Regions from separate parts of the Arthrobacter sp. NPDC056493 genome, predicted to be linked through region 1. Evidence: predicted binding sites of a transcription regulator. Region 1 holds the regulator's gene; the other holds the start of a gene.
The links. Region 1 encodes HspR, which represses chaperone genes until heat shock. Its sites were predicted from a motif close to AAGTTGAGTCNNNNNGACTCAACTT; they were not measured.

Region 1 (3,855 bases):
GGCCCGCGGACGAGCTTGTCGTAGTAGCCCCGGAGCATGATCTCGCTGGTGGCGGCGATCGGAATGATGGACTGCACCGCTGTGTAGTACGCGGCCCCGGCGTCCAGCAGCGCGGAAATGCCGTCCAGCAACTCGGGGGCCGGACGGTCCGCCGGCGGTTTGGCCGCCCAGAACTTCACAAGCCCGCGGTACCTTGGGTGCGAATGTTCGCGCCAGCCCTTGATTCCCATATGGGCCTTGCCCCGGGCCAGTGCGCGCATCGCCGTCAGCGACTTGCCCATCACCCGCCGCATTCCGGCGTTGCTGTAGTAGTAGTACGCGTAGCCGTTGACGGTGGGAAGCGACACGTCCCCTGGCCGCACCACGTTACTGCTTCCGACCGCCTCGGCCAGCAGGGCTTTCAGGGACCGGGTAACCGAGCCGTCGATGAGGTCGGCGAACAGGGGCGACAACGGGTCCGGCAGCTGCTCGACGATGCTGGCACGGAAGTACATCCCGTCCGGATAGGGCAGCGGCCATTCCGTCGGTGCGTCGGCCGAAGGCTCGGGCAGTGCGGTGATCGGACGCGCCTGCAGGATGAAGAATTCCCCTGCCGCCTGCGCCCACTCTATGTCCTGGGGCACCCCGAAGTGCTTCGCTATGGCCGCTCCCTGGCGGGCCAGCGCGGCCGCCGCATCATCGCCGAGCACGGGCGCCCGGCGTTTCTCTTCGGGAACAGGCTGCTCAGTGGTGCCGGTTCGGCCATAGACCGTCATCACGTCTTTGTCCGCCGTCCGGCGCTGCTCCACGCGCCCCGTCGCAGCATCCACCACGACGTCGTCCGTGGAAACGGCCCCGCTGACCACGGACTCGCCCAGCCCCCAGGCGGCGCTGATCACCGACTGGTCCCGGCGGCCGGTAGCAGGGTTGGCTGTGAACAGCACGCCGGCGGCCCCGGCGTCGACCATTTCCTGAATCACCACGGCGAGGCGCACAGTGGCCGGGTCGAAGCCGTTCCGTGAGCGGTATGCCATGGCGCGGGCGTTCCACAACGACGCCCAGCAGTCAATGACTGCGGCGGCCACGGCATCCGGCCCGGTGACGTTCAGGTAAGTGTCCTGCTGGCCCGCGAAGCTGGCCGAGGCGAGGTCCTCCGCCGTGGCCGAGGACCGCACCGCCACCCGTGCGGCGTCGCCGCTGGACTCCGCTCCGGCCTCGTCGCCTGCTCCGGCCGCCGTCTGGTTGCCCAGCCGCCCGTAGGCAGCGAGGAGTTCTCCGCCAATCTCCTCGGGCATCCTGCTCTCGGCGAACAAGGCGCGGATCTGCATGGCGGCAGCGTCATAGTCGTTGTTCGAAGCGCCGGCGGGGAGGGCGGCAAGTTCAAGGATGCGGCCGGCGATCCCGTTGGCGTTGACGAAGTCCTGGTAGGCCGCCGTGGTGAGCACGAAGCCCGGCGGCACCGGAAAACCGGCCCGGGCCAGCTCACCGAGGTTGGCACCCTTGCCGCCTGCCTCGTCCAGATCGCTGCGTCCCAGCTGGTCAAAATCCTTGATGTAGGTCACGGCCCTGCGTCCCTTCTGCCCGGGAGCCTGGGCCGCGGCATTGCGGCTGGTGACCCCGTTCCGGCGCTGCACCCTATTTTGGCACCGCATCCGATTCTGGCAATGGGAAGGCCATCCGCGCTTGGCCGGAGGCGCTTGGCTGGAGGCGGCTTGCTAGCTATCGCCGCGCGGGCGCCACACCACGACGGCCTGCGAACGGGGACGGGGGCGCTGGCCGCGCGCCAGGCTCACCACGTCGCCGGCGGTGCCGGCGGCGAAGATCCGGGAATCCAGGGGATCACGACGGCGGGCCAGTTCCTCGGTCAGTTCGCTCACCCGGCGCTGCAGTGCAGCCACCTGGTTTTCGAGCTCCAGAATGCGCTTGATCCCCTCGAGCGAGACGCCCTCGTGGGACAGCCGCTGCACCTCGCGGAGCCGGTTGACGTCCTGCTGGGAGTAGCGCCGGGACTTGCCCGGCGCCCGGCTGGGCGAGACAATGCCCAGCCGGTCGTACTGGCGGAGTGTCTGCGGGTGCATGTCGGCAAGCTCGGCGGCCACCGAGATGACGAAGATCGGCTGATCGAAATTGATGTCCACGGCCGGCACCCGTCCCTAAAGCCGGGCCTTGGCTGCCAGGCCCTGGCGGACGTCCGCTCCGGTGGTGGCCGCTGCGAATGCTTTCACGGCCTCCTCGGCTTCCTTGCTCAGGTTCTGCGGCACGGCGACGTCGATGGTCACCAGCAGGTCCCCGGTGGCCTTCGATGTCTTGACACCGCGGCCCTTGACCCGGAGCGTGCGCCCCGACGGCGTGCCGGCGGGAACACGGACCCGGACGTGTTCGCCGTCGATCGTGGGAACCTCGATGTCGGCGCCCAAAGCAGCCTCCGGGAAGCTGACCGGAACGTGGATCCGGAGGTTGTCGCCGTCGCGCGTGTAAAAGTCATGGGTCTTGACATTGACGGTGACCAGAAGGTCGCCGTTGCCCGCCGGGCCGTACTGGCCCTTGCCGCGGACGCGCACCTTCTGGCCGTCCTTGATGCCCGCGGGCACCCGGACGTCGATGACCTCGCCGTCCGGTTCGCGCAGCCCAATGGTGGTGCCGCGGATGGACCCGGCGAAGGAGATGCTGGTGCTCGCCGACCGGTCGGCACCCTTCTGCGGTGCGCGCTGGTAACCGGCAGGGCCGCCACCGAAGCCGCCGCCGAACAGGTCGGCGAACTCGGGTGGAACGCCACCAGCGGTGCTGAACCCGCCGGAGTGGCGACCGGCGCCACCGGTGAAGAGGCCGCCGAAGAGGTCCTCGAAGCCGCCGTTCGCCGTGCTCCCGGCACCGTGAGGCGCAAAACGTGCCCCGCCGCCCATGGCCCGGATGGCGTCATACTGCTGCCGCTCATCAGGATCGGACAGCACGGAGTACGCCTCGGAGATGTCCTTGAACTTCTTCTCCGCAGCAGCGTCCCCGGAGTTCGTATCCGGGTGGTACTGCCGCGCAAGCTTCCGGTATGCCTTCTTGATGTCGGCGTCGGAAGCGTCCTTGGCAACACCAAGGATCTTGTAGAAGTCCTTGTCCACCCAGTCCTGGCTAGCCAATGGCGTTTCCTTTCAAATCTCTGTGCCGAGATGGCAGTTCGCGGCAATGTTCTTGCGAATCACTGCGCGAACTGCCAACTCGATGGGGTAATGCTACGCCGGGACAGCGACGATGACCTGGGCCGCGCGGAGGACCCGTTCACCTGACTTGTAGCCGGAGCGGAGAACCTGGCTGACGGTGTCAACCTCGATGTCATCGCCGGGCTGCTGGATGAGGGCCTCGTGGATGGTCGGGTCGAACTCCACGCCGGTCTCGTCGATGCGGGTCAGGCCGTACGTCTTCAGCGCGTTCTCCAGCTTGGCGGCGATCGCGGCGAACGGGCCGTCCGCGAGGTCACCGTGCTGGCGGGCGGCGTCGACGTCGTCCAGCACCGGGAGCAGGGAGTTCAGGACGCCGATGACGGCCATCTCCCCTGCCACGGCGCGGTCGCGTTCGACCCGCTTGCGGTAGTTGACGTACTCGGCCTGCAGGCGGAGCAGGTCGTTCTTCAGCTCCGCCGCCGCGGCGGCCTCGGTCCCCTGCGCCACGGACTCCTCGGCGGGCACCTCGACCTGGTTGAGGATTTCCTCAGCCTGGGCGAGGGCGTCGCCGTCGGAATCCGCCGCGGAGGCTGCCGGCTCACCCTGCGGGTGGCGGGCTTCCCCGGTTACCGGGTCCACCTTGCGGTGGTCCCGGATGACCGGTTCGTCGCGGTTGCTGCCCTGGTCGCGGGAAGAGTTGTGCTCTTCTTCGTTACCGTGATGC
Region 2 (3,855 bases), on a different contig from region 1:
CCGCTCATGCAGGCGCTTGGCCAGCTCCGCCACCTGCAGCTCGACGATCCGGGCCAGTTCATCGACGGACAGCGGATCGAACAGCACCACCTCGTCCAGCCGGTTCAGGAACTCCGGCTTGAAGGAGGCGTTCACCGTGGCCATCACCGCGTTGCGCTTGGCGTTCGCATCGAGCGTCGGGTCCACGAGGAACTGGCTGCCCAGGTTTGAGGTGAGCACCAGGATCACGTTGCGGAAGTCCACCGTGCGGCCCTGGCCGTCGGTGAGGCGGCCGTCGTCGAGCACCTGCAGCAGGATGTCGAACACCTCGGGATGGGCCTTTTCCACCTCGTCCAGCAGCACCACCGAGTACGGCCGGCGTCGGACGGCCTCGGTGAGCTGGCCGCCCTCCTCGTAGCCGACGTAGCCGGGAGGCGCACCGACGAGGCGCGCCACGGAGTGCTTCTCGCTGTACTCGGACATGTCGATCCGCACCATGGCGCGTTCGTCGTCGAACAGGAAGTCCGCGAGCGCCTTGGCGAGCTCGGTTTTGCCGACGCCGGTAGGACCCAGGAACAGGAAGGAACCGGTGGGCCTGTTGGGGTCGCTGATGCCGGCCCGGGCGCGGCGCACGGCGTCGGATACGGCGGTAACGGCCTTGGACTGGCCGATCAGCCGCCTGCCGAGCTCCTCCTCCATGTGCAGCAGCTTCTGGCTTTCGCCCTGCAGCATGCGGCCGGCCGGAATGCCGGTCCACGCGGCGATGACCTCGGCGATGTCGGTGGCGGTGACCTCTTCAGCCACCATCAGGGCGGACTTGTCCGCGACGGCGGCCTCGGCCTCGGCGGCGTCGCTCAGCTCGCGCTCCAGGGCCGGAATTTCGCCGTAAAGGATCCGGGACGCCGTCTCCAGGTCACCCTCGCGCTGTGCCTTGTCCGCCGTGGACCGCAGCTCATCCAGCTTTGCCTTCAGGTCGCCCACGCGGTTCAGGCCGGCCTTCTCGGCTTCCCAACGGGCGTTGAGGCCGGCCAGTTGCTCCTTCTTGTCCGCCATGTCGGCCCGCAGGGCAGCAAGCCGCTCCACGGACGCAGCGTCGGTCTCGCCCTGCAGGGCGAGTTCCTCCATCGTGAGCCGGTCGACGGCGCGCCGCAGCTGGTCGATCTCCTCCGGGGCGGAGTCGATCTCCATGCGCAGCCGGGAGGCGGCCTCGTCGACGAGGTCGATCGCCTTGTCCGGCAGCTGCCGGCCGGAAATGTAGCGGTTGGAGAGCGTCGCGGCAGCCACCAGCGCGGAGTCGGCGATGGCAACCTTGTGGTGGGCCTCGTACCGCTCCTTCAGTCCGCGGAGGATGCCGATGGTGTCGTCCACGCTGGGCTCCCCGACGTACACCTGCTGGAAGCGCCGCTCCAGGGCAGGGTCCTTCTCGATGTTCTCGCGGTATTCGTCGAGCGTGGTGGCGCCGATCAGCCGCAGCTCACCGCGGGCCAGCATGGGCTTGAGCATGTTGCCGGCGTCCATGGCGCTTTCGCCGCTGGCACCGGCACCCACCACGGTGTGCAGCTCATCGATGAACGTCACGATCCGGCCGTCGGAGTTCTTGATCTCCTCAAGGACGGCCTTGAGCCGCTCCTCAAACTCGCCGCGGTACTTGGCGCCGGCAACCATGGAGGCCAGGTCCAGGGAGATCAGGGTCTTGCCCCGAAGGCTCTCCGGCACGTCGCCCGCGACCATCCGCTGGGCCAGGCCCTCGACGACGGCGGTCTTGCCGACGCCCGGTTCGCCGATCAGCACGGGGTTGTTCTTGGTCCGGCGGCTGAGCACCTGCACCACGCGGCGGATTTCGCTGTCACGGCCGATGACCGGATCGAGCTTCCCGGAACGCGCCACGGCGGTGAGGTCAGTGCCGAATTTTTCCAGGGCCTGGAAGGTGTTCTCGGGGTCGGGCGAACTGACCTTGCGGTCGCCGCGGACACTTGGCAGGGCGGCCGCCAGCGCCTCATGGGACGCGCCGGCGTCGCGCAGCAGCCTGCCCACGCCATCGCTTCCGGCCGAAAGACCCAGCAGCAGGTGCTCGGTGGAGACGAAGGAATCACCAAGCTTGTCGGCCTCGTTCTGGGCGTTCTGGATCGCCTGCAGGGAAGGCCGGGAGAGCTGGGCCTGCTGGACCGAGCTTCCCGACGTGGCGGGCAGGGCCTTGATGGCGGTACTGGACTGCACGCTGACGGCGTCCGGATCGGCTCCGGTGGCGCGGAGGAGCGCCACGGCGACACCCTCCCGCTGATCCATCAGCGCCTTGAGCAGGTGTGCGGGTTCCACCTGCGGGTTCCCTGCCGTGGAGGCATTCATGGCGGCAGCCGAAAGAGCCTCCTGGCTCTTGGTGGTGAATTTGACGTCCAAAGAGAGCTCCTTTCGAAGACGGTTTAGATGAGTTGAGTCTACTACGCTCAACTTTGCTTTTTCAGGTCCTCACGGCCAGGTTTTCCCACAGCGAAATGCACCTCTTGCGGACGGGCGAATTTTCCGTGAACGGTGGCCCTTGAACTGTATCGCCGCCGGCCGAATCCCCCTAGGATCAACCTGTGGCTGCCACTACCCCAGAGACAGGACCGGCAATGAAGAAGTTTGTAGTTCTTTACAACGCACCGCAGTCGGCACAATCCCAGATGGCGGAGAGTTCCCCCGAGGCCGCCCAGGAAGGCATGAAGGCGTGGATGGAGTGGGCATCCCGGGCCGGCAGCGGCATCGTGGACATGGGCCAACCCCTGGGCGCAGGCAAGGAGGTCAGCCAGTCGGGCACCTCGGACACGAACACCAGCGTGGGCGGCTACGGCATTCTGCAGGCCGAGGACATGGACGGCGCCTTGGCCCTGCTCGAGGGGCACCCGCACCTCATGATGCCCGGCGCCAGCATCCAGGTGTACGAGACCCTCGACCTGCCCGGAATGTAACCCGCTAGGAGCCCCGGACCCCCGAGACGCTGGTGATCCAGGCGAGGTTGCGCACCACGGAGGCGTGGTCGTTGTAGTAGCCGGTGTAACTCGAAGGGTTCGGGGCCGGCAGGATGTCCGATGTGGACAGGACGCCTGCAAGCTTGCCGTTCACGACCAGCGGGCCGCCGGAGTCGCCGTCGAGCGTGTGGCCGCTTTCCGACCTCGTCCGGACAGACGGGCCGCCATAGTTGTCCACACCCTGCCACACCACCGAGACGTCCGCCGCCTTGAGGTAGTAGGACATGGCACCGGATCCCTCGGACTGATACCCCCAGCCATACACTCTGGCGGTGGTTCCGGTGGCGGGAAAGGAACCGGACAGGCCCACGTAGGAGCCGTAGTACGGCGTGGCCAGCTTCAGCAGCAGGACATCGCCGGCAGGTGCGGGGTAGCGCCCGGCGACCGTACGGACCACACCCCCGGCTCCGAGGTAGCTGGTACCCAGCCGGACCGACCTCAGGCTCGTGGAGTTGCAGTGCTTGGCCGTGATGACCCAGCTGGCAGCGATCAGACTGCCGGTGCACTGCACATTGGTGCCTGCGGCGTCGAAGGAAACTTGCGCCGCGAAGGGGGCGGCTGAAACTGTGGTGGTACCGCCACCGGCTATATCCCTGCTGAAGGTGCCGCCATCATGGGGCGCCGGCACCTCTTTGACGGGCACGCCTTGGGCCGCGGTGGCCTGGGCCGGCAGGGCGCAGAGAACGGGAGCCAGCAGCGCCGCACCGGCCGCGGCCGCAGCCAGGATTTTTGCGATCTTCAATGTGGGGCTCCTTAGCGTTGGGTGCGAGAGGTCCGGCTGCGAGCGTACGTGCAGTGACAGAATTTGTCATATTCATTACGAAGCCTGTCACTGCCATCCGGGCCGGGACCGGTGTCTGGCACGGCG

Region 2: the regulator HspR is predicted to act here: its motif matches at 2,406-2,430, upstream of clpB (ATP-dependent chaperone ClpB).

The regions. Positions count from the first base shown of each region.
Region 1 is NZ_JBHTSL010000010.1:84,799-88,653, reverse strand. Features, by position in the region: gene ACFQ50_RS06775 (PEP/pyruvate-binding domain-containing protein) at 1-1,613, opposite strand, end outside; gene ACFQ50_RS06770 (heat shock protein transcriptional repressor HspR) at 1,695-2,117, opposite strand; gene ACFQ50_RS06765 (DnaJ C-terminal domain-containing protein) at 2,133-3,110, opposite strand; gene ACFQ50_RS06760 (nucleotide exchange factor GrpE) at 3,204-3,855, opposite strand, start outside.
Region 2 is NZ_JBHTSL010000002.1:43,302-47,156, reverse strand. Features, by position in the region: gene clpB (ATP-dependent chaperone ClpB) at 1-2,376, opposite strand, end outside; gene ACFQ50_RS01140 (hypothetical protein) at 2,592-2,927, shown strand; gene ACFQ50_RS01135 (S1 family peptidase) at 2,932-3,729, opposite strand.